Regions from separate parts of the Caldimonas aquatica genome, predicted to be linked through region 3. Evidence: predicted binding sites of a transcription regulator. Region 3 holds the regulator's gene; each other region holds the start of a gene.
The links. Region 3 encodes FNR, which switches genes on or off when oxygen is low (the NO sensors DNR and NnrR bind a similar motif). Its sites were predicted from a motif close to TTGATNNNNATCAA; they were not measured.
Positions count from the first base shown of each region.

Region 1: the regulator FNR is predicted to act here: its motif matches at 4,625-4,638, upstream of OMP39_RS01980 (universal stress protein).
Region 2: the regulator FNR is predicted to act here: its motif matches at 7,546-7,559, upstream of OMP39_RS04490 (universal stress protein).

Region 1 covers NZ_CP110257.1:446,195-456,354, forward strand. The annotation lists gene OMP39_RS01960 (hypothetical protein) at 1-329, shown strand, start outside; gene OMP39_RS01965 (alpha/beta hydrolase) at 468-1,229, shown strand; gene OMP39_RS01970 (NADP-dependent malic enzyme) at 1,300-3,609, shown strand; gene OMP39_RS01975 (TraR/DksA family transcriptional regulator) at 3,620-3,985, opposite strand; gene OMP39_RS01980 (universal stress protein) at 4,012-4,464, opposite strand; gene OMP39_RS01985 (bifunctional acetate--CoA ligase family protein/GNAT family N-acetyltransferase) at 4,739-7,555, shown strand; gene OMP39_RS01990 (universal stress protein) at 7,571-8,401, shown strand; gene OMP39_RS01995 (3-oxoacyl-ACP reductase) at 8,450-9,802, shown strand; gene OMP39_RS02000 (AraC family transcriptional regulator) at 9,891-10,160, opposite strand, start outside.
Region 2 covers NZ_CP110257.1:992,380-1,002,539, reverse strand. The annotation lists gene dxs (1-deoxy-D-xylulose-5-phosphate synthase) at 1-1,302, opposite strand, end outside; gene OMP39_RS04520 (polyprenyl synthetase family protein) at 1,302-2,201, opposite strand; gene xseB (exodeoxyribonuclease VII small subunit) at 2,198-2,452, opposite strand; gene OMP39_RS04510 (aromatic ring-hydroxylating oxygenase subunit alpha) at 2,718-3,821, shown strand; gene OMP39_RS04505 (adenylate/guanylate cyclase domain-containing protein) at 3,936-5,690, shown strand; gene OMP39_RS04500 (DMT family transporter) at 5,690-6,577, shown strand; gene OMP39_RS04495 (sulfurtransferase) at 6,574-7,461, shown strand; gene OMP39_RS04490 (universal stress protein) at 7,625-8,059, shown strand; gene OMP39_RS04485 (ZIP family metal transporter) at 8,115-8,894, opposite strand; gene OMP39_RS04480 (dienelactone hydrolase family protein) at 8,963-9,853, opposite strand; gene OMP39_RS04475 (Ppx/GppA phosphatase family protein) at 10,013-10,160, shown strand, end outside.
Region 3 covers NZ_CP110257.1:2,017,047-2,027,206, reverse strand. The annotation lists gene ccoG (cytochrome c oxidase accessory protein CcoG) at 1-1,335, shown strand, start outside; gene OMP39_RS09175 (FixH family protein) at 1,350-1,637, shown strand; gene OMP39_RS09170 (hypothetical protein) at 1,689-1,988, shown strand; gene fnr (fumarate/nitrate reduction transcriptional regulator Fnr) at 2,059-2,781, opposite strand; gene hemN (oxygen-independent coproporphyrinogen III oxidase) at 3,016-4,410, shown strand; gene OMP39_RS09155 (sulfite exporter TauE/SafE family protein) at 4,410-5,072, shown strand; gene icd (NADP-dependent isocitrate dehydrogenase) at 5,280-6,533, shown strand; gene OMP39_RS09145 (RcnB family protein) at 6,656-7,036, opposite strand; gene OMP39_RS09140 (2-hydroxymuconate tautomerase) at 7,170-7,361, opposite strand; gene OMP39_RS09135 (ABC transporter substrate-binding protein) at 7,397-8,647, opposite strand; gene dmpG (4-hydroxy-2-oxovalerate aldolase) at 8,644-9,684, opposite strand; gene OMP39_RS09125 (acetaldehyde dehydrogenase (acetylating)) at 9,698-10,160, opposite strand, start outside.

The sequences.
Region 1 (10,160 bases), 1.6 Mb from region 3:
GCGAGGCCGAGGCCCAGGCGCTGGACTTGTGCGGCCGCGCGCTGTGCACGCGCGAGCTCGAGGCGGTGTGCCTCGCGCTGCCCGGCGACATGAACTCCGACCGCTTCGCGCTGAGCTACCGCCTTCCCGACGCGCGCGAGTGGTTGTGGACGGTGCGCTTCCGCGGCCTGATGCCGCTGCACTGGCGCGTGGAGCGCCGGCCCCATGCCGCCTGCCCGTCCGGCGGGGCGGCCGGCGTGGCATGGAGGGCGCGGCTGCGCGACACGAGGCGGCTGGGCTCCTCCACGCCTTGTTCCACCGACCCCTTGGCCGCGCCGCGCACGTCCTGAGTCCGCCCGGTCCTCCTATCTTTGCCCCCGGGGCGGCTGCGAGGCGCCCCGATCGCGCGCGTTCCCCCTCGAGCGCGGGTGGGTCGGGGCGGCGCTCGGGCATACGCGGTGCTGCGAAAGCGGCATCCGAGCCCCGCCATGACGAAAGAGCCCGCGCCATTGCTGAGCTCGCAAGAGTCCGAGCCGTTGCTGAGCTGCGATGCGGCGGGGCTGCGCTGGTCGCTCGCTCGGCGCCCCGGCACGCAGCCTGATCGAGCCCGGGCCTGGATGGTCCTGCTGCATGGCGCGGGCGGCGACGAACGCAGCCTGGCGGCGTGGTGGCCGTGGCTGCCGCAGGAGGTGCTCGTGCTCAACCTGCGCGCGCCCCGGCCGATGCCGCGGGGCGGCTGGTTCTGGTACCCGGTGCACTTCCGGCGCCGGGGCCCCCATGTGTCGCACCCCGAGGTGGACGGGGCGCTGGAGCAGCTGAGCGAAGTCCTCGCGGCCCTGCCCGGTGCCGTCGGCGTGGACCCCGCGTTGCCGCTCGTGCTGGGCGGCTTCAGCCAGGGCGGGGCATTGGCCTGCGCCCTGGGGCTGCTCGATGCGCCGCGGGTCGCGGGGCTGGTCCTCGTCGGCACGCGCCTGCTCAGCCGAGCGCAACAACGCGCAGCGCACGCCCCCCCGGCCGGGGGAAGGCCCGCCTTCATCGCTCATGGCGCGAACGACACGACGATTCCGCCCGCGCAGGCGCTGCGCATGGCGCGGCGGCTCGGTGAGCGCGGCTGGCGCACCGAGCTGGTGCTCGCGGCGGGCGGGCACGAGACGCCCGAACCGGCGTTGCCCCGGCTGCGCCGCTGGATGGGCGAGCAGATGCTGCGGGGCTGCCGTTCGCATGCCTCAAGTCATGACACATTTGCATGAACGCGCGGATTTCGCGGCCCCCTCGCGGCCGATACTCGTCACCCCCCGGCGCGCCGGGGCAGGAGATGCCATGACGACCCCCAAGACCGTGCTGTCCGATGCCGAGCAGGCGTTGCGCGACGCCGCGCTCGAATACCACCGTTCCCCCAGCCGCGGCAAGATCGCGGTGCTGCCCACCAAGCCGCTGTCCAACCAGCGCGACCTCTCGCTCGCGTACTCGCCGGGCGTGGCCTATGCCTGCCTCGCCATCGAGGAGAACCCCGCGCTCGCGGCCGATTACACCTCGCGCGGCAACCTCGTCGGGGTGGTCACCAACGGCACCGCGGTGCTCGGCCTGGGTGACATCGGTCCCCTGGCCGGCAAGCCCGTGATGGAAGGCAAGGGGTGCCTGTTCCGCAAGTTCGCGGGCATCGACGTGTTCGACATCGAGCTGGCCGAGAAGGACCCGGACAAGCTGGTGGAGATCATCGCCGCGCTGGAGCCCACGCTCGGCGGCATCAACCTCGAGGACATCAAGGCGCCCGAGTGCTTTTACATCGAGCGCAAGCTCAAGGAGCGGCTGAAGATCCCGGTGTTCCACGACGACCAGCACGGCACCGCGATCATCTCCGCCGCGGCGCTGCTCAACGGGCTGGAGCTCACCGGCAAGAGGATCGACGAGGTCAAGCTCGCCGTCTCGGGCGCGGGCGCGGCGGCCATCGCCTGCGTGGACCTGATGGTGCAACTGGGCCTGCGCCGCGAGCACGTGTACATGTGCGACTCCAAGGGCGTGCTGCACCACGAGCGCGAGGACCGCCTGGACGAGTCGAAGCGCCGCTACGTGCAGCGCACGAGCGCGCGCACACTGGCCGACGTGGTGAAGGACGCCGACGTCTTCCTCGGCTGCTCGACCGCGGGCGTGCTGACCGCCGAGATGGTCCAGACGATGGCACCGCGCCCGCTCATCCTCGCGCTCGCCAATCCCGAGCCCGAGATCCGGCCCGAGGTGGCCAAGGCCGCGCGCCCCGACTGCATCGTCGCCACCGGCCGCTCCGACTACCCCAACCAGGTCAACAACGTCCTGTGCTTCCCGTACATCTTCCGCGGCGCGCTGGACTCCGGCGCCACCTGCATCACCGAGGAGATGAAGGTGGCCTGCGTGCGGGAGATCGCCGAACTCGCCAAGGCCGAGGTGAGCAACGAGGTGGCCGCCGCCTACCCCGGCGAGGAGATGCGCTTCGGCCCCGAGTACCTCATTCCCAAGCCGTTCGACTCGCGCCTGATCCTGCGCATCGCGCCGGCGGTCGCCAAGGCCGCGGCCGACTCGGGCGTGGCCACGCGGCCGATCGCCGACCTCGAGGCCTATCGGGAGTCGCTGCTGCGCTTCGTCACCCACACCGGCCTTTTCATGCGGCCGGTGTTCATGGCGGCGCGGCGCGCGCCCAAGCGCATCGTGTTCGCCGAGGGCGAGGACGAGCGCACGCTGCGCGCGGTGCAGATCGGCCTGGAAGAAGGCATCGTGCGGCCCATCGTCATCGGCCGCCCGGCCGTGGTGGCGCAACGCATCGAGCGCGCCGGCCTGCGCTTGAAGCCGGGGGTCGATTTCGAACTGACCAATCCCGAGGACGATCCGCGCTTCCGCCCCTACTGCGAGGCGTATCACCTCATCAAGGGCCGCGACGGCGTGACGCCCGAGGCGGCGAAGACGGCCGTGCGCCGCTCGAACACGCTGATCGCTTCGCTGATGGTGCGTCTGGGCGATGCCGACGGGATGCTGTGCGGCCTGGTCGGGCGCTACGACAGCCACCTGGAGCACGTGCGCGACGTGATCGGCTTGCGGCAGGGCGTCTCGGGCTTGGCCGCGCTCAACGCGCTGATGCTCGACAAGTACACCCTCTTCATTGCCGACACCTTCGTCAACGAGGACCCCTCGGCCGAGCAGTTGTGCGAGATCGCGGGCCTGGCGGTCGAGACGGTGCGCCATTTCGGGCTCACGCCGAAGGTGGCGTTCCTGTCGCATTCGATGTTCGGCTCGAGCCAGCGGCCCTCGGCCCGCAAGATGCGCGCTGCGCGCGACATGTTCCGGGCGCGCATGCCGGGGGTGGAGGCCGACGGCGAGATGCAGGGCGATGCGGCACTGAGCGAATCGGTGCGGCAGAGCTTTCTGCCCTCCTCGACGCTTTCGGGCACCGCCAACATCCTGATCCTGCCGAACCTGGACGCGGCCAACATCCTCTTCAACGTGCTGAAGATGACGGGCGGTCAGGGCATCACGGTCGGGCCGATCCTGCTCGGTGCGGCGGCCCCCGCGCACGTGCTCACGCCGTCGGCCACCGTGCGGCGGGTCGTCAACATGACGGCCCTCACCGCGGTGGGCGAACTGCTGACCCGGCCCGAGTAGTAGGGGCCGCTCAGCGCGGCCGGCGGCGCTCCTGCGCCGCCTGGCAGGCCGCGCAGCGGCGAGCGGCCGGGTGCGCGGCCAGGCGGGCCTCGCCGATCTCCTGGCCGCAGTCCTCGCATTGCCCGTAGGTCCCGCGCGCCATCCGCTGCAAAGCGGCCTCCACTTCGCGCAGTTCGTGCAGGTCGCGCACCAACTCGGCGTCGCCGATGCCCAGCTGGATCTCGGCGCTGGCCTCGTCGCCGCGGTCATGGGCTTCGCGCACCACGGCTTCGGCTTCGCTCGCATCGCGCAGGCTCGCCGCCCGCACCTCGGCACGCAACTCGTCCAGGCGCTTCTGAAGGCGCTCGCGCAGCAGGTCGGTACCGGCACTCGTCATGGGCGCTCCCATCGTCATCGGCCCCCTCACTGCGCTTCGCCGCTGCGCACCAGCAGCACCGGCACGGGGCTGCTGCGCACCACCAGTTCGGCGTCGCTGCCGAGGATCAGGTGGCTGAGGCCGCGGCGGCCGTGCGTGCCCATGACGATGAGGTCGGCATTGAAGGACTGGGCTTCGGCCAGCACGGCCCCCGCCACCCGGCGGTCCACCGTCTCGCGCAGCGCGGTCTCGGCCTGCACGCCCTGGTCGGCCGCATAGCGTTTGGCCTTGTCCAGCACCTCCTCGCCGTAGCGCTTGAGCGTCTCGTGCATCTGGCCCAAGTCCGTGGTGCCCGACAGGTCCAATGCCAGCGCGTACTCGTCCACCACGTGCAGCACGCGCAAGCGCGCGTTCTGGTCGCGCGCCAGCGCCACCGCTTCCCTGAAACCCCGGTCGGAGGCGGAGCTGCCGTCCACGGGGGCGAGGATACGTTGATACATGTCTGTTCCTTTCAGGGCATGAAACTGTCCGGCGTGTGCAGGCCATTCTTCGCGCCAGCCGGGCGCGGCGGCTTGACGCAGCGCAAGTGGACGGCGTTTGACGGTGGGCATGGAGCGCGTGCACCGGTCGTCTGCGTTCGGGCTGCGGCCGGTCGCCCTCTTGACCCTGCTCAAGCCGGGCCCGGCGCGGCCGGCTAGGCTGCACAGGTCAAGCGCGGTGCGCAGCGCGGCCCCGGTCGGGTCGCGGGGGGCCGCGCCTCGTCGGGAGGAGCTCTTGAGCGTTCGCAATCTCGAACATTTGTTCCGACCCCGCTCGGTGGCGGTGATCGGCGCCACCGACCGGCCCGGGAGCATCGGTTCGCTGGTCATGCACAACCTGCTGTCGGCGGGCTTCGAGGGCCCGGTGTGGCCGGTGAACCCCAAGCACCCCACGGTGGCGGGCCTGCAGGCTTGGCCGGACGTGGACACCTTGCCCGAAGTGCCGGAGCTGGCGGTGATCTGCACCCCGGCGGTCACCGTGCCGGGGCTCGTGCAGGCGCTCGGCCGACGGGGCACGCGCGCGGCGGTGGTGCTCACCGCCGGACTCAAGGCGCGCGAGCGGCCGGACGGCCCGACGCTGGAGCAACGGATGCTGGAAGCGGCGCGCCCGTACCTCCTGCGCGTGCTCGGGCCCAACTGCCTGGGCCTGCTCGTGCCGGGCGTGCGGCTGAACGCGAGCTTCGCGCACACGCATGCGCTGCCGGGGCGCCTGGCGTTCGTCTCGCAGTCCGGGGCGCTCGCCACGGCCTTGCTCGACTGGGCCAACTCCCGCGGCATCGGTTTCTCCCACTTCGTCTCGTTGGGCGACAGTGCCGACGTCGATGTGGGCGATGTGCTGGACTGGCTGGCGAGCGACCCGGCCACCCGGGCCATCCTGCTCTACCTGGAGTCGGTCCAGTCGGCGCGCAAGTTCATGTCGGCAGCGCGTGCCGCGGCGCGCAACAAGCCCGTGCTCGTGGTGAAGTCCGGCCGGGCGCCCGAGGGCGCGCGGGCGGCGGCTTCGCACACCGGCGCGTTGGCGGCGTCCGACCTGGTGGTGGATGCCGCGATCCGACGCGCCGGCATGTTGCGCGTGCTCACGCTGCAAGAGCTGTTCGATGCCGCCGAGACACTGGCACGCGCTCGACCGCTCGCCGGGGAGCGCTTGGCGGTGCTCACCAACGGGGGCGGCGCGGGCGTGCTGGCCGCCGACGCGCTGGCGCTGGCCGGCGGGCGGCTCGCGCCGCTGGCCCCTGAGACGCTCGCCGCGCTCGACCGGGCGCTGCCGGCCACGTGGTCGCGCGGCAACCCGGTGGACATCATCGGCGACGCGCCGGTCGCCCGCTACACCGCGGCGCTGGAGGCGCTGCTGGCAGCCGACGAAGTGGACGCCGTGCTGCTCATGCATGCGCCGACGGCCGTGGTGCCGAGCGCCGAGATCGCGCGGGCCTGCCTGCCCCTCGTGCAGCAGGCCCGCAAGCCGGTGCTCACCTGCTGGCTCGGCGGCGACGTCGTCGAGCCCGCGCGACAGCTGTGTGCGGCGGCCGGGGTGCCGACCTACGACACCCCCGAGCGCGCCGTGACGGCCTTCTTGCAGCTGGTGGAGTACCGCCGCAACCAGGACAGCCTCCTGCAGACGCCGCCTGCGCTGCCCGAGGCGCCGCGTCGCGATGTCGCCCGGGCGGCCGACGCCGCCTCGGCAGACGGAGCAGCGGCTGCGACGGCCCGATACACCGCCGCCGCCGACCGGCCCGCGGCGCGCGCCATGCTGCAGCGCGTGCAGGCCGAGGGCCGCGAGATGCTCAGCGAGCTCGAGGCCAAGGCGGTGCTGGAGGCCTACGGCATCCCCACCGTGCCCACGCGTCTGGCGCGCGACCCGGACGAGGCCGCCCGCTGCGCGCAGGCGCTGGGCTTCCCGGCGGTGTTGAAGATCCTCTCGCCCGACATCAGCCACAAGTCCGACGTCGGCGGCGTGGTGCTGGGCCTGCAGGACGCCGCCCAGGTGCGCGAAGCTGCGCGGGCGATGAGCGAGCGCATCGCGCGGGTGCGCCCCGGCGCGCGGCTGGCCGGCTTCACGGTGCAGCCTCAGGTGCGCCGGCCGATGGCCCGCGAGCTCATCGTCGGCGTCTCGCAGGACCCGGTCTTCGGCCCGGTGATCCTGTTCGGCCAGGGGGGCACGGCGGTGGAGCTGCTCGCCGACCGCGCGATTGCGCTGCCGCCGCTCAACATGGCCCTGGCTCGCGAACTCGTCTCGCGCACACAGGTGGCCAAGCTGCTCGGCGCGTGGCGAGACCATCCGGCCGTCGACGCGCAGGCGCTGCATGCGGTGCTGGTGCGCGTCTCGCATCTGGTGTGCGACCTCGACGAACTCGCCGAGCTCGACATCAATCCCTTGCTGGCCGACGAGGCCGGCGTCATCGCGCTCGACGCGCGCATGCGCGTGCGGGCCGGCCAGCCTCCCGCGGCCTCGCGGCTGGCGATCCGGCCCTACCCGAAGGAGCTGGAAAGCCTGCACCCGGTGGACGGCCAGCAGGTGCTGGTGCGCCCGATCCGGCCCGAGGACGAGTCGCGGCTGCGCGACTTCTATGCGAGCGCACGGCCCGAGGACGTGCGCCTGCGGTTCTTCGGCCCGCGGCGGGAATGGGCCCACAGCGAGCTTGCCCGCTATTCGCAGATCGACTACGACCGCGAGATGTGCCTCGTCGCGTTGCCGGTGGAGGCCGAGGGGCACCCCTCGCCGCAGGCACCGCTGCTCGGCGAGGTGCGCGCGCTGTGCGACCCCGACAATCGGGAAGCCGAGTTCGCGATCCAGGTGCGCAGCGACTGGCAGCAGCGGGGCCTCGGACGCCTGCTGCTCGCCTTGCTCGCGGACCACCTGCGCCGGCGCGGCACCGAGCGCCTGGTCGGCATGTGCCTGCGCGAAAACGTCGGCATGGCGCGCCTGGCGCGTTCGCTCGGCTTCGAGGTGCGCGATGCCGGCGGCGGCGTGATGGCCCTGCGGCTGGAGCTCGGCGCCGGAGGCCACTTGCCGTCCGGCTCCGCCGCGCAGGAGCTTCCGTCCTCACTGTTTTGACCGAAGGAGCGCTCCATGGCCTACCGTCAGATCCTCGTCCATCTGGACGACACCGAGCGCTGCGAGGCGCGCATCCACTACGCCGCCGAGCTCGGCGCGTTGGAAGGGGCCCATCTGATCGGGTGGGCGCCGACGGGCTGGGCCGACATGCCCGCGAGCGTCGGGCGCGCGGTGGCGGGGCCGACCTATCTGCAGCTGTCGATGGACTACCTGATCGAGCAGGCGCGCAACGCCGCACGCCGCTTCGATGCGCTGCTCGCCCCCCGCACGGATGTGACCCACGAATCGAGGGTCCATCACGGCGAGGCCGTGGAATCGCTGATCGCCGCAGCGCGCACCGTCGACCTCGTCGTCGTCGGGCAGCCGGCCCCCGAGGACCGCTCCACCGTGCAGCGCGAGCTGGCCACGCAGGTGGTGCTGCGCAGCGGGCGGCCGGTGCTGGTGGTGCCTCACATCGGGGAGTTCCGGTGGACGAACGGGCCGGTGGTCGCCGCCTGGGACGGCGGGCGCGAAGCCGCGCGCGCGATGGCCGACGCGCTGCCCCTGTTGCAGCGCGCCTCGCGCGTGCACCTGGTGTCGGTGCGGCCCCGCGAGGATGCCGACGCTCGCATCGCGCTCGGCGCGGTGCAGCAATGGCTCGAGCGCCATCGTGTGCAGGCGCACGTCCATGTCGAGGTCAGCTCCGTGCCTGCCGGCGAGGCGCTGCTCTCGCGCGCGGCCGACTGGGGCGCGCAGTGCCTGGTGATGGGAGGCTACGGGCACCCGCGCTGGGCGGAGTTCGTCCTCGGCGGGGCCACGCGCACGATGCTCGGTCAGATGACCTTGCCGGTGCTGATGTCGCACTAGGATCGGCCGTCGTGCCAAGGGGCCGTGCCCGAGGCAGAGGAGACTCTCGTGACCGACCGCTATCTCGACTTCGCGAACTCACCCCTCGGGCAGCGGCTGCTCGCCGCGCTCGGTCTGCCGCAACCGGCGCCGCTCAGGCGCTGGCAGCCGAAGTCGTCCGAGTTCCCGGGCCCCGTCGTCGTGGGCGGACCGCCCGACGGGGCGTTGGGCGAGCCGATCCGGCGCACCCTGGCGGCGTGGGGCGCGCCGCTGTTCTCCGAGGCGCAGGGGGCGGCCCCGTCCGGCAGCGCCCACGCGCTCGTGCTCGATGCGAGCGGCATCGTGGCCGCCGAGGGGCTGCGCCTGCTGTTCGACTTCTTCCAACCCCGCCTGCGCTCGCTGGCCGCCTGCGGGCGCGTGCTGGTGCTGGGGCGCCCGCCCGAGACCGCGGTCGCTCCTTCAGCCGCCCTCGCCCAGCGCGCCCTCGAAGGGGCGGTGCGCTCGATGGGCAAGGAGCTGCGCCGCGGCGCGACGGCCAATCTCGTGTACGTGGCTCCCGGTGCCGAAGAGGCGCTGGGCAGCACGCTGCGCTTCTTCCTCACGCCGCGCTCGGCCTACGTCGCGGGCCAGGTCGTGCGGGTGGGCGTGCCCTCGAACGGCCTGCCGGGGGCCGCCTGGCCGGCCGATGCGGCTCGGCCTCTGGCCGGCCGCACGGCGGTCGTCACCGGTGCGGCCCGCGGGATCGGAGCTGCCATCGCCCGCGTCCTGCATCGGGAAGGTGCACTCGTCATCGGCGTGGACGTGCAGGCCGCCGAGGTGGACTTGCAGCGCGTGTGCAACGACCTCGACGGGCGTGCGCTGCCGTTGGACATCACCGCCCCCGACGCAGCGCAGCGCATCGCCGAGCGCGCCGGGGGCCGCGTCGACGTGATGGTCCACAACGCCGGCATCACGCGCGACAAGCGGCTCGTCAACATGCGCGAGGACCAGTGGCAATCGGTGATCGAGGTGAACCTCGCCGCCCAGGAGCGCATCACCGAGCGGTTGCTCGCCGCGGGGGCCCTGCCGCCCGGCGGGCGCGTGGTGTGCCTGTCCTCCATCGCGGGCATCGCGGGCAACGGCGGGCAGGTCAACTACGCCGCGGCCAAGGCCGGCGTGATCGGGCTGGTGCAGGCCTATGCGCCGATCCTCGGTTCACGCGGCGTCACCATCAACGCCGTGGCCCCGGGCTTCATCGAGACGCAGATGACGGCGGCGATTCCCTTCGCGATCCGCGAGGCCGGCCGCCGCATGAACGCGCTGGGGCAGGGGGGCCTGCCGGTGGATGTCGCCGAGGCCGTCGCCTGGCTCGTCCACCCCGGCTCCGCCGGCGTCAACGGGCAGGTCCTGCGCGTGTGCGGCCAGAGCTGGCTCGGTGCATGAGCAGGGGGCGGCGCCACTCCCGCGTCCTCGTCACCGTCGTCTAACCCTGAGGTCGACCCGCCGCGCAACGCTCGGCGCGTCAGCGGGGTCAGCGGGCGCGATCGGCCTCGCCCACCAGCTCGTCGGGCGATGGGCGGCAAGGCCAGGGCCCGGCCCCCTCGCTTGCGCTCCAGTGGCCGGCGCGCAGCTGCGCACGGAACGACCCGGGGCTGGTCTGGAACCAACGCCGGAAGGCATGCTGCAACGCGCTCGGCTCCGAGAAGCCGAGCAGTTCGGCCACCTGCGAGACCGACAAGCCCCACTGGAGGTAGCGCGCGGCGGCGTGGCGCCGCACCTCATCGACCAGCTCCCGAAAGCG
Region 2 (10,160 bases), 1.0 Mb from region 3:
GTCGAACGCTCCCATGTGCGTCGCGCCGTCGGCGCCCACGATGCCGGCGCGGTCGAGGGCGAAGACGACCGGCAGGTTCTGCAAGGCCACGTCGTGGATCAGCTGGTCGTAGGCGCGCTGCAGGAAGGTCGAGTAGATCGCCACCACCGGCTTCAGGCCCTCGCAGGCCAGGCCGGCGGCGAACGTCACCGCGTGCTGCTCGGCGATGCCCACGTCGTAGTAGCGCTTCGGGAACCGCCGCTCGAACTCGACCATGCCCGAGCCCTCGCGCATGGCGGGCGTGATGCCGACCAGCCGCTCGTCGCGCTCGGCCATATCGCACAGCCATTGGCCGAACACCTGCGTGAAGCTCGGCTTGCCCCCGGCGGACTTCTTCAACCCGACGGCCGGGTCGAACTTGCCGGGGCCGTGGTAGGTGATCGGGTCGGCCTCGGCCAGCTTGTAGCCATAGCCCTTCTTGGTGACCACGTGCAGGAACTGCGGGCCCTTGAGCTTGCGCAGGTTCTCCAGCGTCGGGATCAGCGCATCCAGGTCGTGGCCGTCGATCGGGCCCACGTAGTTGAAGCCGAACTCCTCGAAGATCGTGGCCGGGGCGATCATCCCCTTGGCGTGCTCCTCGAAGCGGCGCGCCAGCTCCAGCAGCGGAGGCGCGTTCTTGAGCACCTGCTTGGCCCCTTCGCGCGCGGCGGCATAGAACCGCCCCGACATCAGCCGCGCCAGGTACTTGTTGAGCGCGCCCACCGGCGGCGAGATCGACATGTCGTTGTCGTTGAGCACCACCAGCAGGTCGGGCGTGCCCACCGGGTGCGGAAAGCCGGCGTTGTTGAGCGCCTCGAAGGCCATGCCGGCGCTCATCGCGCCGTCGCCGATGACCGCCACCGCGTGGCGCTCCTCGCCCTTCTGGCGTGCGGCCAGCGCCATGCCGAGCGCCGCCGAGATCGAGGTGGACGAGTGGGCGGTGCCGAAGGTGTCGTACTCGCTCTCGTCGCGCCGGGGAAAGCCGCTGATGCCCCCGAACTGGCGCAGGGTGTGCATGCGCTCACGCCGGCCGGTGAGAATCTTGTGCGGGTAGGTCTGGTGACCCACGTCCCAGACGATGCGGTCGTGCGGTGCGTCGAAGACGTAGTGCAGCGCGATCGTCAGCTCGACGGTGCCGAGGTTGGACGACAGATGCCCGCCCGTCTGAGAGACGCTGTGCAGCACGAAGCTGCGCAGCTCGTCGGCCAGGCGCTTCAACTCGGCGCGCGACAGACGCTTGAGGTCCGCCGGCGACTGGATGGTTTCGAGTAGGGGGTAGTTCATCAGCTCTGTCGATCCACCACTTTGTCGGCCAGCAAGGCGAGCCACTCGCCCGCTTCACCGAGCCCGGCGCGGGCCAGCGCTTCGTGGGCCTGCGCCAGCAGCTCGTCGGCGTAGCGCCGGGCGGCATCCAGGCCCAGCACCGACACGTAGGTCGGCTTGTTGGCTTCGGCATCCTTGCCTGCCGTCTTGCCCAGAGTGGCCGACGACTGCGTGGCGTCCAGGATGTCGTCGACCACCTGAAAGGCCAGCCCGATGCTCCAACCGTAGTCAGACAGGGCCCGCCAGGCAACATCGTTCGTGCGTCCGCAGGCCGCGCCCATCTGCACGCTGGCGCGCAGCAGCGCCCCGGTCTTGCGGCGGTGCATGTCGCGCAGGCAGGCCTCGTCCAAGGCCCTGCCGACGCTGGCCAGGTCGATCGCCTGCCCGCCGGCCATGCCCTCGCAGCCCGCGGCGCGTGCGAGCAGCCGGCACAGACGGGCCTGCAGCGCGCCCGGCACCACGCCCTCCTCGGGCGTGAGGATCTCGAAAGCCAACGCCTGCATCGCGTCGCCCGTCAGCATCGCCTGGGCTTCGCCGAACTTGACGTGCACCGTGGGCTTGCCCCGCCGCAGCACGTCGTTGTCCATGCACGGCATGTCGTCGTGCACGAGGGAATAGGCGTGGATCAGCTCCACCGCGCAGGCAGCGCGCAAGGCGGCTTCGGGGTGGCCGTCCACGGCTGCCGCGGCGGCCAACACCAGCAAGGGGCGCAGGCGCTTGCCCCCGCCGAGCACGGCGTAGCGCATCGCCTCGCCGAGGCCCGCGGGAGCGTCGGCCGGCACCCAGGCCGACAACGCCTCCTCCACGCGCTGGAGTTCGCGCTGCATCCACGCCTCGAAACGGGCGGCAGAGGTGGTCATTCGGGTTGGATCCATGGCTTGAGCTGCCCTTCCTCCAGCACTTTCACCTGCTGCTCCACGGCTTCCAGCCGGGCGCGGCAGTAGGCAAGCAGCTGGGCGCCGCGCTGATAGCTCTGCAACAGCCGGTCCAGCGGCAGCTGGCCGGACTCGAGCTCGTAGACCAGCCGCTCCAGCTCGGCCAGGGCGTCTTCATAGCTGGCCGGCTCGGCCGCAGCGGTCTCCACGGAAGGAACGGGCGTGCTCTTGGGCATGGCGTGCGGATGAAACTTTGCATTGTAGTCAGGGGTCTACCCGAGGTCCCCCTGCACACGGTGACCTGATTCACCGGATGAGCCACCTGGAGTTGAGGTTTCTCAAGGCAGGCCCGCGCGGCGCGCTTAGAATGGCGGGTTTACCCTGAGCGTCGGCGGAGCGTTCTTGCGCGCGAAGGAGGTGATTGCGCCCGCCTTCGGCTTCGGGGGAGATGAGCCCACCGCGGGTGGTGGTTGACATTGGTTTTTGGAGATCCTGGGGATCATGTCAGACCTGAGCCTTGCCCTTCAGCAAAGCCACACGCAACTGCCGGTCTCGGCCTACTTCGACGGCGAACTGTTCCGCCGCGAGATGGAGCTCATCTTCCATGGCGGGCCCCGCTACCTGGGGCACGAGCTGGCGGTGCCCCAGGTGGGAGATTACTACGCCCTGCCGCAGGAAGGCGAAGGCCGCGCCCTGGTGCGCACGCCCGAGGGCGTGCAGCTCATCTCCAACGTCTGCCGTCACCGGCAGGCGGTGATGCTGCGCGGGCGCGGCAACACCAAGAGCAACATCGTCTGCCCGCTGCACCGCTGGACGTACGGGCTGGATGGCCAGCTCATCGGCGCCCCGCACTTCCCGAACGATCCGTGCCTGAACCTCAACAACTACAAGGTCCGCACCTGGAACGGGCTGGTCTTCGAGGACAACGGGCGCGACATCGCGGCCGACCTGGCCCGACTGGGCCCGAGGGCCGAGCTCGACTTCACGGGCTTCGTGCTGGACAAGGTCGAGCTGCACGAGTGCGACTACAACTGGAAGACCTTCATCGAGGTGTACCTCGAGGACTACCACGTCGGCCCGTTCCACCCCGGCCTCGGCAACTTCGTGACCTGCGACGACCTGCGCTGGGAGTTCGGCCGCGAGTACTCGGTACAGACGGTCGGCATCAACAGCGCCCTGCGCAAGCCGGGCTCCGAGACGTACCGCAAGTGGCACGAGGCGGTACTGCGCTACAACAACGGCGAGCTGCCCAAGCACGGCGCCATCTGGCTCACGTACTACCCGAACATCATGATCGAGTGGTACCCGCACGTCCTGGTGATCTCGACGCTGTTCCCCAAGGGTCCGCAGAAGACGCTCAACCTGGTCGAGTTCTACTACCCCGAGGAGATCGCCGCGTTCGAGCGCGAGTTCGTCGAAGCCGAGCAAGCCGCCTACATGGAGACCTGCGTCGAGGACGACGAGATCGCCCTGCGCATGGACTGGGGCCGCAAGGCGCTGATGGAGCGAGGCGACAACGAGGTCGGCCCGTACCAGAGCCCCATGGAAGACGGCATGCAGCACTTCCATGAGTGGTACCGGCGGGTGATGAACTTCACCGGCTGAGATCACCCCGGCCGGTATCGTCCGGCCGCACAGCCTCCCCCCGTCACCGCCCGGCCCCGTGCCGGGCGGCTCACTGGGGGCCACCGCGCGGCCCTTTGACGCACAATGCCGTGCGTGTCACCCCCGCCACCCGTTCCCACCGTGACCGACGCCGCGGTCACCACGCAGCGGCGCTCGCTCAGCCGCACCTTGCCGATCGTGGTGCTGCTGTTCACGGTGGTGCCTTTGCTCGTCGCAGGGCTGCTGTCGCTGGCCGACAGCGCCCAGCGGCTGCGCCGCGACCAGGCCGAGCGCACGCGCCAGACGGTGGAACTGCTGGCCGCGCGGGTCGACCAGCTGGCCAAGTCGGCCCAGCGCACCGCGGCGAGCATCGCCGTGTCCCCGCCGGTGGCGGCCCTGCCGGCCGACGAGCAGGCCGTCTCGCGCCTGCGCGAAGAACTCACCGTGGTGCTGGCGAGCCACCCGGAGCTGGACCATGCGACCGTCGTCGACGCCGCGGGGCGCGTCGTCGCCCAGGCGCTGCGAGGCGGCGCCCCTGCCCCCACGGCCGCGCCCTCGCCCGGCGCCGCGGCCGATGCGCCCCCCGGGCCCCTCGGGGGGCCCACGGCGTCTGCGGGCGAGGCAGGCCGCGGTTGGCGGTTGCGGCCTGCGTTGTCCGGCATGGATCTGGTCTACCCGGCCGTCGGCGGCTCGTCGGTCATCGTGGGGCTGCCCGCCGATGCGCTGCACGAGAGCATGCGGCCGGCCGCGTCGCAGGTGGAGGCGCGGCTGCTCGACCGCGCCGGGGAGCCCATCGCCCGCACCGGCCCGGAGCAGGCGGTGGACGAACAGGACGCGGTGGTGGCCGAGGCACCGGTCGCAGAGACGGGCTGGACCGTGCGGCTCGCCGAACCGCTCACGGGGTACCGCGCAGCGTTGCGTGAGGAGTTCCTGCGGTTCGGGGCCTTGGCGCTCGCCGTCTCGGTGCTCAGTGCCTGGGCGGCGTGGCGCTTCGCGCGCGGGCTGGCCGCCGACGTGCGCCAGGTGGCTCGCGCAGCCCGGGCGATCCTGCGAGGCCATTACCTCAATGCCCACGTCCAACTGCAGCGCGACGATGAACTGGGGGTGCTGGCCGACTCCTTTAACCACATGAGCCGCGAACTCGAAACGCGCGAACGCGAGCGCGACGTGTTCGGCCGGCTGGTGTCGCCCGAAGTGCGGGACCAGCTGCTGCAAGGCGAGTTGATGCTGGGCGGCCACGAGGTGGAAGTGACTGTGTTGCTCAGCGACATCCGCGGCTTCACGCAGCTGTGCGAGCGGATGCAGCCGCGCGACGTGGTGCTGACCCTCAACGAGTACTTGACCCGCATGACCGACGCGGTGCAGCGCTACGGCGGCTACATCAACAACTTCATGGGAGATGCGATGGTGGTGGTCTTCGGGGCACCCAAGCCGGACCCGCACCGGGTCGAGCGGGCGCTCTACGCGGCGGTCGCCATGCAGCGCGCGCTCGCGGACTTCAACGCCGAGCGCGTGGCCTACGGCGCGCCGCGCTTGCGCATGGGCATCGGCCTGGCTAGCGGCACCGCGCTCGCCGGGCAGATCGGCTCGCCCGAACGCTGCATCTACACCGTCATCGGCGACACGGTGAACATCGCCGCCCGGCTGGAGGGCTTGTCCAAGGAGCACCCGCGCATGATCGCCTTCGTCAACGAGGCCACCCGGGCCCTGCTGCCCGCCCCGTTGGCGCAGCTCTTGGTGCCGATGGGCGAGCAGCAGCTCAAGGGCCGGGGCCAGGGCGTGGCGGTGTACGCACTGCCCGTGGAGGCCGACCTGCCGCCCGCAGGCGCGCACCTGCTGCGCGAGGACACCGCTCTGGAGCCGGTCTGATGGCGCCTTCGCTGATGATGGTAGTTGCGTCGCTGCTCTTCGCGACGATGGGGGTATGCGTCAAGTACGCGTCGGCGCACTATTCGGCCGCCGAGATCGTGTTCTACCGCGGCTTGGTCGGCGCGACGATCATCGGCGTGCTGGTGCTGCGCCGGGGCGGCACGCTGCGCACGCAGGTGCCGGCGATGCACTTCTGGCGCAGCATCTCGGGCGTCGCGGCGCTGTGCATGTGGTTCTATGCGATCGGCAACCTGCCTCTGGCCACGGCGATGACCCTCAACTACATGTCGTCGGTGTGGATGGCGCTGTTCCTGCTCGGCGGAGCCATCCTGCTGGGCGGCGCGCGGATCGACACCCGGCTCGTGGCCACCGTGCTCACCGGCTTCGCCGGCGTGGCGCTCATCCTGCGTCCGACGATCGAGCAGGACCAGCTGTGGCATGGGCTCATCGGCCTGCTCTCCGGCATGCTGAGCGCGACCGCCTACCTGCAGGTGACGGCGCTCGGGCGCGCGGGCGAGCCCGAGTACCGCGTGGTGTTCTACTTCTCGCTCGGCGGAATGTGCGCAGGCTTTCTGCTCGCCCTGGGCACGGGCCTGCATGCCCACACCGGGCAAGGCCTCGCGCTGCTGCTCGCGGTGGGGCTGCTGGCCACGGTGGCCCAGCTGCTGATGACCCGGGCCTACGCCAAAGGCCGTACGCTGGTCAACGCGAGCCTGCAGTACCTGGGCATCGTCTTCGCCTTCCTCTACGGCGTCGTGCTGTTCGACGACCCGGTCACGTGGATGGCCCTGGCCGGCATGGCGCTCATCGTGGCGGCCGGCATGGCGGCCACCTTCTTGCGCTCGCGCGCGGCGCCCGCCACGGCCGACGGCGCCAACCCCACATGAGGACCCAATCCATGCAGCCCTACACGACCCTGATCCAGGCCGCCGAACTTCGGCGCCTGCTCGAGCACGGTGGGACGCCCATCGTGATCCTGGACGCGAGCTTCGACCTCGCCGACCCGACGGCCGGCCGTCGTGCCTACGAGGAGGGCCACCTGCCGGGCGCACGCTACGTCCACCTCGATGAGGACCTCTCGGGCACCAAGACCGGCCGCAACGGACGACACCCCCTGCCCTCCCGAGAAGACTTCGCGCGCCGCGCGGCCCGCCTGGGCATCACGCCGGCCACGCAGGTCGTCGTCTACGACCGCCAGGGGGCGAGCTTCTGCGCGCGTGCCTGGTGGATGCTGAAATGGCTCGGCCACGACGCCGTGGCGGTGCTCGACGGCGGCGTCCAAGCCTGGTTGGAAGCAGGCGGCACGCTGGCGCGCGAGGCGCCGATGCCGGTCGCAGACGAAGCCCTCGACCCGCCCCCCTACCCCTTGCGCGACCCACGACTGCCATGGATCGACGTGGAGGGCCTGGAAGCCGCGCTGGCCGCCGGTGGCACGCAAGTCGTCGATGCCCGGGCTCCGGAGCGTTACCGGGGCGACGTCGAGCCGCTGGACCCCGTGGCGGGGCACATCCCCGGCGCGGTCAACCGCTTCTTCCGGGACAACCTCGCAGAGGACGGGCGCTTTCGGACGCCCGAGGAGCTGCGCGCCGCGTTCCAGACGCTGCTCGGCGACCGCGCGCCGGCGGACGTGGTGCACCAGTGCGGCTCGGGCGTCACCGCCTGCCACAACGTGCTGGCGATGGAGGTGGCGGGCCTCGCGGGCTCGCGCCTGTATCCCGGCTCGTGGAGCGAATGGTGCGCCGATCCGCGGCGCCCCGTGGCCGTGGGCTGATCGCCGGCACCGTGGTGCGCCGGTTCGAGGGCGCGGCAAGGGGTCTTGCCGGCCTTGCAGCGGCCGCGGGGTTGCGCCGGCCGCCTGATTTGGATCAAGATGGGTCGCGCACGAGCATGCACGATGCTCGCAACCCCGATTCGAAACCCTGAGGAGGTACGGCATGTACAAGCGCATCCTGGTTCCCACCGATGGCTCCGACATCACGCAGCGCGCGGTGCAGTCGGCCATCTCGCTCGCCAAGCTGACCGGCGCGCAGATCTTCACCATCAGCGTGAAGGACCCCTACCCCTACAGTGCGATTTCGGAGATCCAGCCCACGCTGCCGCAGGAGTTCCTGGACGCGCAGGAGCGCGTGGCCACGCGCAACGTCAGCGCCGTGAAGGAGGCGTGCGCCGCCGCCGGGGTCGAATGCACGGCGCACACCGTCGAGTCGGTGAGCGTGTGGGAAGCGATCGTGGACCACGCCAAGAAGCAGCAGTGCGACCTCATCGTGATGGCCTCGCATGGCCGGCGCGGCGTGCAGGCCCTGCTCCTGGGCAGCGAGACCAACCGGGTGCTCACGCACAGCCCGGTGCCGGTGCTCGTGGTCCGCTGAGCGCATCCCCGAGCGTCGGGAGCCGCCCGCCTCAGTGCGGGCGGGTCTGCTCGGCTCAGTGGTCGTGAAACGGCCCCATCACGCCGATGACCACCATGAGCCCGATGCCCAGCCAGAAGAGCTGCGCGAAGGTTTCCTTCAGCGAGAGCCGCCGCTGCAGCTGCGGGATGAGGTCGGCCACGGCGACGTAGATGAAGCTCGACGAGGCGACGACCAGCAGGTAGGGAAAGAACTCCTCGAACTTGCCCACCAGCAAGTAGCCCAGCACGCCTCCGACGACGGAAGCCAGGCCCGACAGGGCGTTGTAGAGCAGCGCCCTGGCGCGTGAGAACCCCGCGTTGAGCAGCACGATGTAGTCGCCCACCTCCTGCGGGATCTCGTGGGCGATGACGGCCAGCGAGGTCACCACGCCGAGCGACACGTCGGTCAGGAAGGCCGCGGCGATGATGAGGCCGTCGCAGAAGTTGTGGATGCTGTCACCCACGAGCACCGACCAGCCGCCCCGGCCGGCTTGTTCGTGGTCGAAGCCGTGGTGATGGTGATGTCCGTCTTCCTCGTGGTGGTGCCCGTGCCGGTAGAGCTCCGCCTTTTCGAGCAGGAAGAAGAACATCAGTCCGCCCAGCAAGGTGAGGAAGAGCGTGTGCGCATCCACACCGCCTTCCTCGAAGGCCTCGGGCAGCACATGGAGCAGCGCGGTGCCCAGCAACACGCCCGCCGACAGACTCACCAGGTGCTTGACGAGGCGACTGAGAACGGCCAAGGTCAGGCTGGCCGCGATCAGCACCGACAGCGCACCCCCGAGAAACGTTGCCAGAACGATGTAAGTCAGGGTCATCACGAGTCAACAAAAAGGCCGCGCATCCTGCGCGGCCCTCGATGGAAAACGACCCGGGGGTCTTGGGCTCAAGCGACGCCGTGCTGCTTGAACCACGCGAGACACCGCTTCCAGCCGTCTTCCGCCGCCTCCTTGCGGTAGGAGGGACGGTAGTCGGCATGGAAGGCGTGCGGCGCGTCGGGGTAGATGTGGAACTGCGACCGCCGCGCCGCCTCGCTGCCCTGGGCCAAGGCCGCCTTCATCTTATCAACCGTGTCAAGCGGAATGCCGCTGTCCTGGCCGCCGTACAACCCCAGCACGGGGGCCTTGAGCCGCCCGGCCACGTCCACCGGGTGGCGCGGCGTGAGCTCGGTCTGATTGCCCACGAGACGGCCGTACCACGCCACCCCGGCCTTCACCGGCCCGTGCGCGGCATACAGCCAGGTGATGCGGCCGCCCCAGCAGAACCCGGTGATGCCCACGCGGCTGGCGTCTGCGCCGTTGGAGCGGGCCCAGGCCACGGTCGCGTCGAGGTCGCCCATCACCTGCGCATCGGGCACCTTGGAGATCACCTCGGCCTGCAGCTTCGCGATCTCGCCATACGACTGCGGATCGCCCTGGCGCACGAACAGCTCCGGGGCGATGGCCAGATAGCCGAGCTTGGCGAAGCGCCGCGTGATGTCCGCGATGTACTCGTGCACGCCGAAGATCTCGGAGACGACGAGGATCACCGGGTAGGTGCCTTCGCCAGCGGGCTTGGCGCGGTAGGCGGGCATCTTGAAGTCGCCGACCGGAATCGTCACTTCGCCCGCCTCCAACCCCTGCGCGTCCGTCTTGATGGCCTGGGCAGCGACGGGCAGCACGGCCGCGGCAAAGCCACTGCCCAGTGCCGTCTTGACGAAGCCGCGCCGCGAGTAGTCGCGGCCCGGCAGCAGGCTCTGCATGTCACTTTCCATGTCCTTCAAGGCGTCTTTGTTCATCGTCGCGATCTCCTGGAGGTCCCACGCGCTTGGGGGGTGGAGCCCGGCCTGCGCGCGAGCGGCCGGGGCGTTGCGAAGCCTACACGAGAGCCGGGCGGCTCGCAGTCCTGTCCACGTCCTGTCACGGGGGGCGGCGGGTTTTGCAGGGACAATCCGCGCATGCGTGGACCCGACACCGCCCTGCTCGCACGCGAGCCGGCCCCATTGCTGGCGGCCATCGACCTTGGATCGAACAGCTTTCGACTGGAGATCGCCCAGATCCAGCGAGGCCGCTACAAGCGGCTGGACTACCTGAAAGAAACCGTGC
Region 3 (10,160 bases):
TTCGCGGGGTGGCGGTGGGCGCTGGTGTGGTTCACGCAGCTCATCTTCTACGGCCTGCCGTGGCTCGAATGGAACGGCCGGCAGGCCGTGCTATTTGACCTGCTGTCGCGCAGGTTCTACATCTTCAACCTCGTCTTGTACCCGCAGGACTTCATCTACCTCACCGCGTTGCTCGTCATCTCGGCGCTCGGGCTGTTTTTCTTCACGGCCGTGGCAGGGCGCCTGTGGTGCGGTTACGCATGCCCGCAGACCGTCTACACCGAGATCTTCATGTGGGTCGAGCGCCGCATCGAAGGCGACCGGATCGCGAGAATGCGGCTTGACGAAGGCCCCTGGACCTTCGAGAAGATCTGGCGCAAGACGGCCAAGCAGGCGGCGTGGATCGCGATCGCGTTGTGGACCGGTTTCACCTTCGTCGGCTACTTCACCCCCGTGCGCGAGTTGATAGCGGCTGCCGCGAGCTTCGCCCTCGGCCCCTGGGAGACCTTCTGGGTGTTCTTCTACGGCTTCGCAACGTACGGCAATGCCGGCTACATGCGCGAGCAGGTCTGCAAGTACATGTGTCCTTACGCGCGCTTCCAGAGCGCGATGTTCGACAAGGACACGATGATCATCACCTACGACACGCAACGCGGCGAGCCCCGTGGCTCGCGCTCGCGCAAGATCGATCCAAAGGCGGCGGGGTTGGGCGACTGCATCGACTGCACGCTGTGTGTGCAAGTCTGCCCCACCGGCATCGACATCCGTGACGGCCTGCAGTACGAATGCATCGGCTGCGCCGCATGCATCGACGTCTGCAACGGCGTGATGGACAAGATGGGCTACGAGCGCGGGCTCATCCGCTACTCCACCGAGAACGGCATGGAGCACGGGTGGACACGCGCCCAGATGTTTCGCCGGGTACTGCGCCCGCGGGTGCTGATCTACGGCGCGATCTTGCTCGGCATCAGCCTCGCCTTCGTCGCGAGCATCGCGCTGCGCAGCCCGTTCAAGGTCGACGTCATCCGAGACCGGGGTGCCCTTGCCCGCATCGTGGAGGACGGCCGCGTCGAGAACGTGTACCGGCTGCAGATCATGAACAGCACCGAGCGCGAGCAGCGCTACCGGATCTCGGTGGAAGGCATCGCCGGCATCTCGGTCGCCTCGCACTCGCAGGTCGACATCGCACCGGCCGAATCCCGCTGGGTGGCCGTTCGTGTGCAGGTCCCCCCGGAGTCTGCCGCCGAGCTGGCCGGGCGCTCCAGCCCCATCCAGTTCGCTATCGAGCGGTTGCCGGACGGCGAGGAGGCCGCTCGCACGGTGCACGAGAAGTCCACCTTCCTGGTGCCGCGCTGAACGCAGGAGCCCCCATGAAAACCCTCGAACCCTCCAAAACCCAGCCCCGCGCATGGTGGCGCGAACCTATGATGTGGCTCGTGGTGGGCGGACCTGCGGCCGTCATCCTGGCCGGCGTGGCGACCCTCGTCTTGGCGGTGTCGCGTCCTGATCCGGTGGTCGATCCCGACTACTACCGTCGTGGACTGGAGATCAACAAGACCATGGCCGAGCGCCAGGCCGCGGCGTCGGAAGCCCCGGCCGTCCGCCCCGCGCTCGAGGTCCGCAACCACGCGGCCACGGGTGGAACGCCCGGGCGATGAGCCCTCAAAGGATCAGGCGGCGCGACGATGCGCCGCCGAAGGAGTGCATGGATGGCGCAGCGGTGGATGTGGATCGCCTGGCCCGCGTTTCTGGTGGCGGGCCTGATCGAGATGTTGGTGTTCGCCTTCGTCGACCCGCGTGACCTGCACTGGCTCGGTGGCGGCGCGATCGAGTTGTCGCCGATGGCGATCTACACCCTGGCCTTCTTCCTTTTCTGGGCGGCCACGATGCTGTCCAGCATGCTGACGACCTTGCTGGCGCGCTCGCCCTTCGAGGTCAACCGCTGTCCTCTGACGGCGGATCAGCGCCCTCCTGCTTGCCCGCGCCCGCAGCACCGGTCCGCGTCCTGAAGAGCCGCGGGTCAGCGAGAAGGCGGGCCCGCCGCCAGCGGCGGCAGCGCATCGCACCCGAGGGCTAGGCTCAGCAGTTGTTGGCCGAGTTGACCAGCTTCTGCAGGCCTTCTTGGTCCAAGATGCGAATCTGGCGCTGCTTGACTTCCAGGAGCCCCTCGTCCTGGAACTTCGAGAAGGTGCGGCTCACCGTCTCCAGCTTGAGGCCGAGATAGCTGCCGATCTCCTCGCGCGTCATGCGCAGCACCAGCGAAGACGGAGAGAAGCCCCGCGCATGCAGGCGCTGCGTCAGGTTGAGCAGGAAGGCGGCAAGCCGTTCTTCTGCGCGCATGCTGCCCAGGAGCAACATCACTCCGTGGTCGCGCACGATCTCCCGACTCATGATCTTGTGGAACGAGTGCTGCAGTTCGGTGAACTCACGCGAAAGCGACTCCAGCTGCGAGTAGGGGATGACGCAGACCTGCGAGTCTTCCAGGGCCACCGCATCGCAGGTGTGGCGATCCTGGCTGATCGCGTCCAGCCCCAGCAGCTCGCCGGCCATCTGGAAGCCGGTCACCTGATCCCGCCCGTCCTCGGAGGAGATGCAGGTCTTGAAGAAGCCGGTGCGCACGGCGTAGAGGGACTGGAACGGATCGCCCGCGTGGAACAACGCCTCACCGCGCTTGACCGCCCTGCGGGTGGCAACCAGCGTGTCGAGCTTTTCCAGCTCTGGGCGCGACAGGCCCACCGGCAAGCACAGCTCCCGCAAATTGCAGCTGGAGCAGGCCACCTTCAGTTCGTTGAGTTTGATCATCTTCTTCGCAGTTCCGGTGGAACCCATTATCGGATGGCCGTGGCTTTCCCGAGGTGACCCCGCGTCCCATACGGACTCCTGCCTCGCGGACCGGATCACAGTGGAGCGGGAGCGGGCACGGTGGAGCAGCATGATCATCCTCAAGTACGGGTGGGATTCTTTCGCGTCGCAGCGACCGTGACCTTGAGACAGATCAAGCGCCCCGGAGTTCTGCCTTGGCACAGTGGAGCCACCATGGAGACCGTCCTTCCTCCTCTCGATCGCGAGTTGCTGGCCCGCTTCGATGTGCCCGGCCCTCGCTATACGTCGTATCCCACGGCCGACAGGTTCGTGGAGGCCTTCACGGAGTCGCACTACCGTCAGGCACTGGAGCAACGCGCCAGCGGGGTGGGGGGGCTGCACGCTCCGTTGTCGATCTACGTCCACATCCCGTTCTGCGAGTCGGTGTGCTACTACTGCGCCTGCAACAAGGTGATCACGAAGCACCACGAGCGCGCCGGCGAGTACCTGGACGCGCTCGACCGCGAAATCGCGATGCACCGCGAGGTGCTCGGCTCCGCGCAGGCCGTATCCCAGCTACATTTCGGAGGCGGCACGCCCACCTTCCTATCCGATGCGGAACTGGAGCGCGTGATGGGCAGCCTGCGCCGGGCTTTCCGGCTCGTTCCCGGCGGCGAGTACTCTATCGAGGTCGATCCTCGCACCGTCACTCCCGATCGTCTTGCACATCTCGCGCGGCTCGGCTTCAACCGGCTGAGCTTCGGTGTGCAGGACTTCGACCCCCAGGTTCAGAAGGCGGTCCACAGGGCCCAGTCTCGCGAGAGCGTCGCCGAGCTGATGGCAGCCGCCCGCCAGCTGAGCTTCGAGTCACTCAACGTGGATCTGATCTACGGACTGCCGCGACAGACCCCGGCGTCGTTCGCCCGCACGCTCGAGCAGGTCGGCGAGCTGCGTCCCGACCGCATCGCGCTGTACGCCTATGCGCATCTGCCCGAGCGCTTCAAGCCTCAGCGCCGCATCGATGCCAGCGAGCTGCCGAGCGCTGAGGACCGGATCTCGATGCTGTCGGGGGCCATCGCCAGCTTCCTAGGCCGGGGCTATGCGTACATCGGCATGGACCACTTCGCCTTGCATGACGACGCGCTGGCCGTGGCCAAGCGCCAGGGCCGGCTGCATCGCAACTTCCAGGGCTACAGCACGCAGCCCGACTGCGATCTGATCGGGCTGGGGGTGTCGGCCATCGGCCGCATCGGCGCCACCTACAGCCAAAATGCCAAGACGCTGCCCGAGTACTATGATGCACTCGCGCAGGGGCGTTTCCCGGTGGTGCGCGGTCTCGCGCTCGACAGGGACGACCTCGTGCGCCGTGCGGTCATCATGGCGCTGATGTGCCAGGGGCACGTGGTGTTCGAGTCGATCGAGGTCTCGTATCTCATCGACTTCCGCCGCTACTTCGCCGCCGAACTGGAACGGCTGGCGGCGCTGGCCGAGGAGGGGTTGGTCACGATCGAGCCCGACGGCGTGTGCGTCACGCCCATGGGGTGGTATTTCGTGCGTGGCATCGCGATGGTGTTCGACCGCTACCTCCAGGCCGACCGCAGCCGCCAGCGCTTCTCCAAGATCATCTGATGGTCTCGGGACTCGTCTTCACCGCGTTGTTGATGGGGCTCGCCGGCAGTCCTCACTGCGTGGCCATGTGCGGCGCTGCGACCGCCGGGGTGGGGTGCACCCGGCCGCGCCTGCTGTCGTTCCAGCTCGGCCGTTTGGCCGGCTATGCCACGCTGGGCGCCGTGGTGGCCACCTCGGCTGGCGCCCTTCAGTGGGGGGCCGAGCACAGCGCCTGGCTGCGCCCCTTCTGGGCGCTGTTTCACGTGGCCGTGCTCGCGCTCGGGATCGCCCTGGTCTGGCGCGGTCGTCAGCCGGCTTGGCTCGAAGGTCTGGCTCACCGCGTCTGGCAGGAGATGCGCCACCGCACGCTCGGCTGGTCCAGCCTGCAGGTGCCCTTCGCGGCGGGGCTGCTGTGGGTGCTGCTGCCGTGCGGGCTTCTGTACTCCGCCCTGATGGTGGCGGCACTCGCCCCAGGAGCCGGGCAGGGGGCCCTGGTGATGGCGGCCTTCGCCTTCGGTTCGGCGCTCGGCCTCCAGGTCGGGCCCATGCTGTGGCAGCGCTTCGGCGCCCGGGCGGGCGGGGGCACCCTCGCCGTGCGGCTGGCGGGGGGCTTCCTGCTCGCCTCGTCCGCGTGGGCCCTCGGCCATGGCGTGTGGTCCAAGGTGGCCGCCGGGGTGTGCTGAGCGGGCTCGGGTGGCGCCCCTGGGCGCGCCACCGCCTCCAGGTACGTGGGGCAAAGGCGGGCGCCGCCTCACGGTTGACCCCCCGAGGGGCCGGCCCAGCCCCGTCTCCCGCAGGGGTGGTGAAAGTCGTCTGAAAGCCGCCCTGACTTAGAATCTTTCGTTCGCGCAAGAACCCGATACCAACCACGTTCCGCGGAGCTTTCTCACATGTACCAGCACATCAAGGTGCCCGAGGGTGGCCAGAAGATCACGGTCAACCCGGACTTCTCGCTCAACGTTCCCGACAATCCCATCATTCCGTACATCGAGGGGGACGGCACCGGCTTCGACATCACGCCCGTGATGATCAAGGTGGTCGACGCTGCGGTGGCCAAGTCCTACGGTGGCAAGCGCAAGATCCACTGGATGGAGGTCTACGCCGGCGAGAAGTCGACCAAGGTGTACGGCCCGGACGTGTGGCTGCCCGAGGAGACGCTGCATGCCGTGCGCGAATACGTGGTCTCGATCAAGGGCCCGCTGACCACCCCGGTCGGTGGCGGCATCCGCTCGCTGAACGTCGCGCTGCGCCAGGAGCTGGACCTGTACGTCTGCCTGCGCCCGGTGCGCTACTTCAAGGGCGTGCCCTCGCCGGTCAAGGAGCCCGAGAAGGTCGACATGGTGATCTTCCGCGAGAACTCGGAAGACATCTACGCCGGCATCGAGTTCGACTACCAGAGCGACAAGGCCAAGAAGCTGATCAAGTTCCTGCAGGACGAGTTCGGCGTCAAGAAGATCCGCTTCCCGGAAACCTCGGGCATCGGCATCAAGCCGGTCTCCAAGGAAGGCACCGAGCGCCTGGTGCGCAAGGCCATCCAGTACGCCATCGACAACGACAAGCCGTCGGTGACGCTGGTGCACAAGGGCAACATCATGAAGTTCACCGAAGGCGCGTTCCGCGACTGGGGCTATGCCCTGGCGCAGCGCGAGTTCGGCGCCGAGCTGATCGACGGCGGCCCGTGGTGCAAGTTCACCAACCCGAAGACCGGCAAGGACATCGTCATCAAGGACGCCATCGCTGACGCGTTCCTGCAGCAGATCCTGCTGCGTCCGGCCGAGTACTCGGTGATCGCGACGCTGAACCTGAACGGCGACTACATCTCCGACGCGCTGGCCGCGCAGGTCGGCGGCATCGGCATCGCCCCGGGCGCCAACCTGTCCGACTCGGTCGCGATGTTCGAGGCCACCCACGGCACGGCGCCGAAGTACGCCGGCAAGGACTACGTGAACCCCGGTTCCGAGATCCTGTCGGCCGAGATGATGCTGCGCCACATGGGCTGGAAGGAAGCCGCCGACCTGATCATCAGCTCGATGGAAAAGGCCATCCAGAGCAAGAAGGTGACCTACGACTTCGCCCGCCTGATGGACGGCGCGACCCAGGTCAGCTGCTCGGGCTTCGGCCAGGTGATGATCGACAACATGTGATCCGCCGCGGCCCGGCACGGCCGGGCCGGCCGGTCCAGATGGAAACCCCGCTTCGCGAGAAGCGGGGTTTTTTCTTGGCTGGCGCATGGCGCCGAGCTGGGGCCTTGCGGCGTGTGCCCGGCTCAGTGAGCCAGCACGAAGTGGGCAATGATGCCGGTCGCAGCGGCCACCAGCACGAAATCCGAGCCCACGCGCACCCAGTGGTGGCCACGTGGCGGGGCGCTCAGGCGGTGGGCGCGCCAGTCATGCACCACGTGGTGGCGGTAGGCGACGGGCAGCCGGGCACCGCGGTGGAAGTGATGGCGCGGCGCCGCGACGCGGACGGGCTGGACCACGACGACCGGGGGGTGGGCCGGGCGGGCAGCGGGATGGCCGTGCACGGGGCCATGGCGATGCTCGACGCGGGGGGCAGGGGCGTGGCGGTCACGCGGCTGGGCGTGGGCCAGGCCGGCCTGCAGGCCGAGGGCCAGGGTGGCCAGGGCGATCAGGGTGCGTGCTTGCATGAGGCTGCTCCTTGGTGAACGGGACAGCTTCAGTGTGCAGCGCCACCCTTTGCGTCTTGCGTGCGGCGGCAAACGGCGGGTAAGGCTGTGTAAAGACGCGTGAAGCGGGAGCGACAGGCGCTCCCGTGCCAGGCTAGCGGCCGAGTTCCTTGGCCGTGACGCCGGCGATGCCCCAGTTCTCCTTGGGCACCTCGGTGATCCAGACACGCACGTTCGCCACCGGGGCGCCGACGGCCTCGACCAGTGCCTGGGTGACCTTCTCGATGACGGCCTTTTTCTGTTCTTCGGTGCGGCCTTCGATCAGGTAGATCTGTGCAAATGGCATGGGGTTGTCCTCTGTCGGAAAAGGTGAAAGGGGCGTCACAGCGGGACGGTGGCGAACTTCGCGGTGACGGGGATGAACGGCGAGCGGGTGTTGTCCACCACCTGCAGCACCCAGCGCCCCCGCTCGTCCTTCAGCCACTGGCCGCCCACGGCCGGCGTGGAGCACACGTTGAGCGCGGGCATGCGCCCCGCGAAGCTGAGCGGGCCCACCACGGTACGGGCCTGGATGCGGCGCAGGGCCTGGCCCAGCGAGGGCCGGGTCGGCTCGGCCGCCTGCTGGATCACCTGTGCTGCCAGGTCCACCAGCGCGTGGGAGAAGCCCAGCGTCTGGATCCATTGCCGTCCGGTGCGCTGCTCGTATTCGCGCACGATCTGGGCCGAAGTCTCGCCGGTGAGGCCGGAGCGGAACGGCCAGGCCGGCGACCACCAGACCTCGTTGCACAGCGCCAGCCCCGGCAGGCTCCTGCGGTCCACCGTGTCCGGGAAGGGGAAGGCCTTCGCGATCGTGGCCATGCGCGGCTGGTAGCCCACCTGGCGCGCCGCCTCGAAGAAGGCCTGCGCCACCGGGGGGGGCAGCACGCCGGTGACCATGTTCACGCGGGCGTCGCGCAGGCGGGTGGCGATGCCGGTGTAGTCCGGCGCGGCCAGGCGCACGCGGCCGGGGTCCATCAGCGTCAGGCCGCGCTGCGCGAAGGCACGCGGCATCACTTCGAGGAAGGCCCCGCCGTCAATGTCGTCCGGCCAGAGGCCGCCGACCACCGTGCCCAGGCCGGCACGGGCGAGCAGGCTGGAGTAGATGTCGGTGAAGTCCTCCAGGCCGACGAAGAAGTGGTAGGTCCACTGGAAGCCCTTGTCCGGATGGCCCTTGCGGCCGTGGAACCAGGCCTGCCACGGGGCCACCGTGGTGACGCAGGGCACGCCCGCGGCCTCGCAGACGTCCGAGACCGGATTGCAGGTCTCCGGCGTGCCGGAGGCCAGCACCATGTGCACGCCGCTGGCCACGAGCGAGGCGGCCAGCTCGCCGGCGCGGGCCGGCGACGAGGCGGCGTCGTGCAGCTCCAGCCGGACGATGCGCCGGCCGCGCCCGGGGCTCTCCAGCCCCGCGGCCAGGCGCGGGGCCAGCAGTTCGTGCACGTAGGTGTTGGTCAACCCGAAGGCGGCCAGGGCCCCTGTGGTGGGTGAGATCAGGGCCACCCGCAGCGTGGCGTCCTCGCCGGCCGGCTGGGCCGATGCCGCCGGCAGGGCTGCCCAGGCCGCGGCGGCGGTGAGCAGGTGCCGGCGCTTCATGCGGCGTGGCGTCGTTCGGCGCGCTGGCGCGCCAGCGTCAGCGCGGTGTCCTCGATCATGTCTTCCTGGCCGCCGACCATGCCGCGGCGGCCCATCTCGACCAGGATGTCGCGCGCGGACACGCCGTACTTCTGCTCGGCGCGCTTGGCGAACAGCAGGAAGGACCCGTAGACGCCGGCATAGCCCAGCGTCAGCGCGTCGCGGTCGATGCGGATCGGAAAGTCCATGATGGGCACGACCAGGTCCTCGGCCACGTCCTGGATCTTGAACACGTCCACGCCGGTCTCGATGCCCATCAGCGAGCACACCGCGACCAGCACTTCCATCGGCGTGTTGCCCGCGCCCGCGCCCAGGCCTGCGGCCGCCGCGTCGATGCGGCTGGCGCCGACCTCGATCGCGGCGATCGAGTTGGCCACGCCCATGGCCAGGTTGTGGTGGCCGTGGAAGCCCACCTCGGTCTCGGGCCTGAGCGCCTCGCGCACCGCGCCGACCCGGGCCTTGACGGTGTCGGGCAGCAGGTGGCCGGCCGAGTCGGTCACGTAGACGCAGTTGGCGCCGTAGCTTTCCATCAGCTTCGCCTGCTCGACCAGCTTCTCGGGGTTGGCCATGTGGGCCATCATCAGGAAGCCGACCGTGTCCATGTCCATCTTGCGCGCCAGCGTGATGTGCTGCTCGGAGACGTCGGCCTCGGTGCAGTGGGTCGCCACGCGGATCGTGGACACGCCCAGCTCGTGCGCCATCTTGAGGTGGTCCACGGTGCCGATGCCGGGCAGCAGCAGGGCGCTGACCCTGGCGCGCTTCATCAGCGGGATCACCGCGCCGAGGTACTCCTCGTCGCGGTGCCGGGGGAAGCCGTAGTTGACCGAGGCGCCGCCCAGGCCGTCGCCGTGCGTGACCTCGATCAGCGGGATGCCGGCCTCGTCCAGGCCCTGGGCGATGGACTTCATCTGCTCCAGCGTCATCTGGTGGCGCTTGGGGTGCATCCCGTCGCGCAGCGTCATGTCGTGGAGGGTGATGCTCCGGTTCGTCAGTGTCATGGGATGCTCCTCGTCAGGCGGCCACGGGTTCGAGCACCAGTTCGCCCTTGAGGATCTCCTCGGCGAACATCTCGGCGGTGCGGGCGGCGGCCGCGGTCATGATGTCCAGGTTGCCGGCGTACTTCGGCAGGTAGTCGCCCAGGCCCTCGACCTCGAGGAAGACGCTGACGCGCTTGCCGTCGAAGACCGGGCCGTTGACCAGCCGGTAGCCCGGCACGTAGCGCTGCACCTCGCGGATCATCTCGTGGATCGAGCGCGTGATGGCTTCCTGGTCCGGCTCGTCCTCGGTCAGGCAGTGCACCGTGTCGCGCATGATCAGCGGTGGCTCGGCCGGGTTGATGATGATGATGGCCTTGCCCTGCTTCGCGCCGCCGACCTGCTCGACCGCGCCGGCGGTGGTGCGGGTGAACTCGTCGATGTTCTTGCGCGTGCCCGGCCCCACCGAGCGGCTGGAGACCGTGGCGACGATCTCGCCG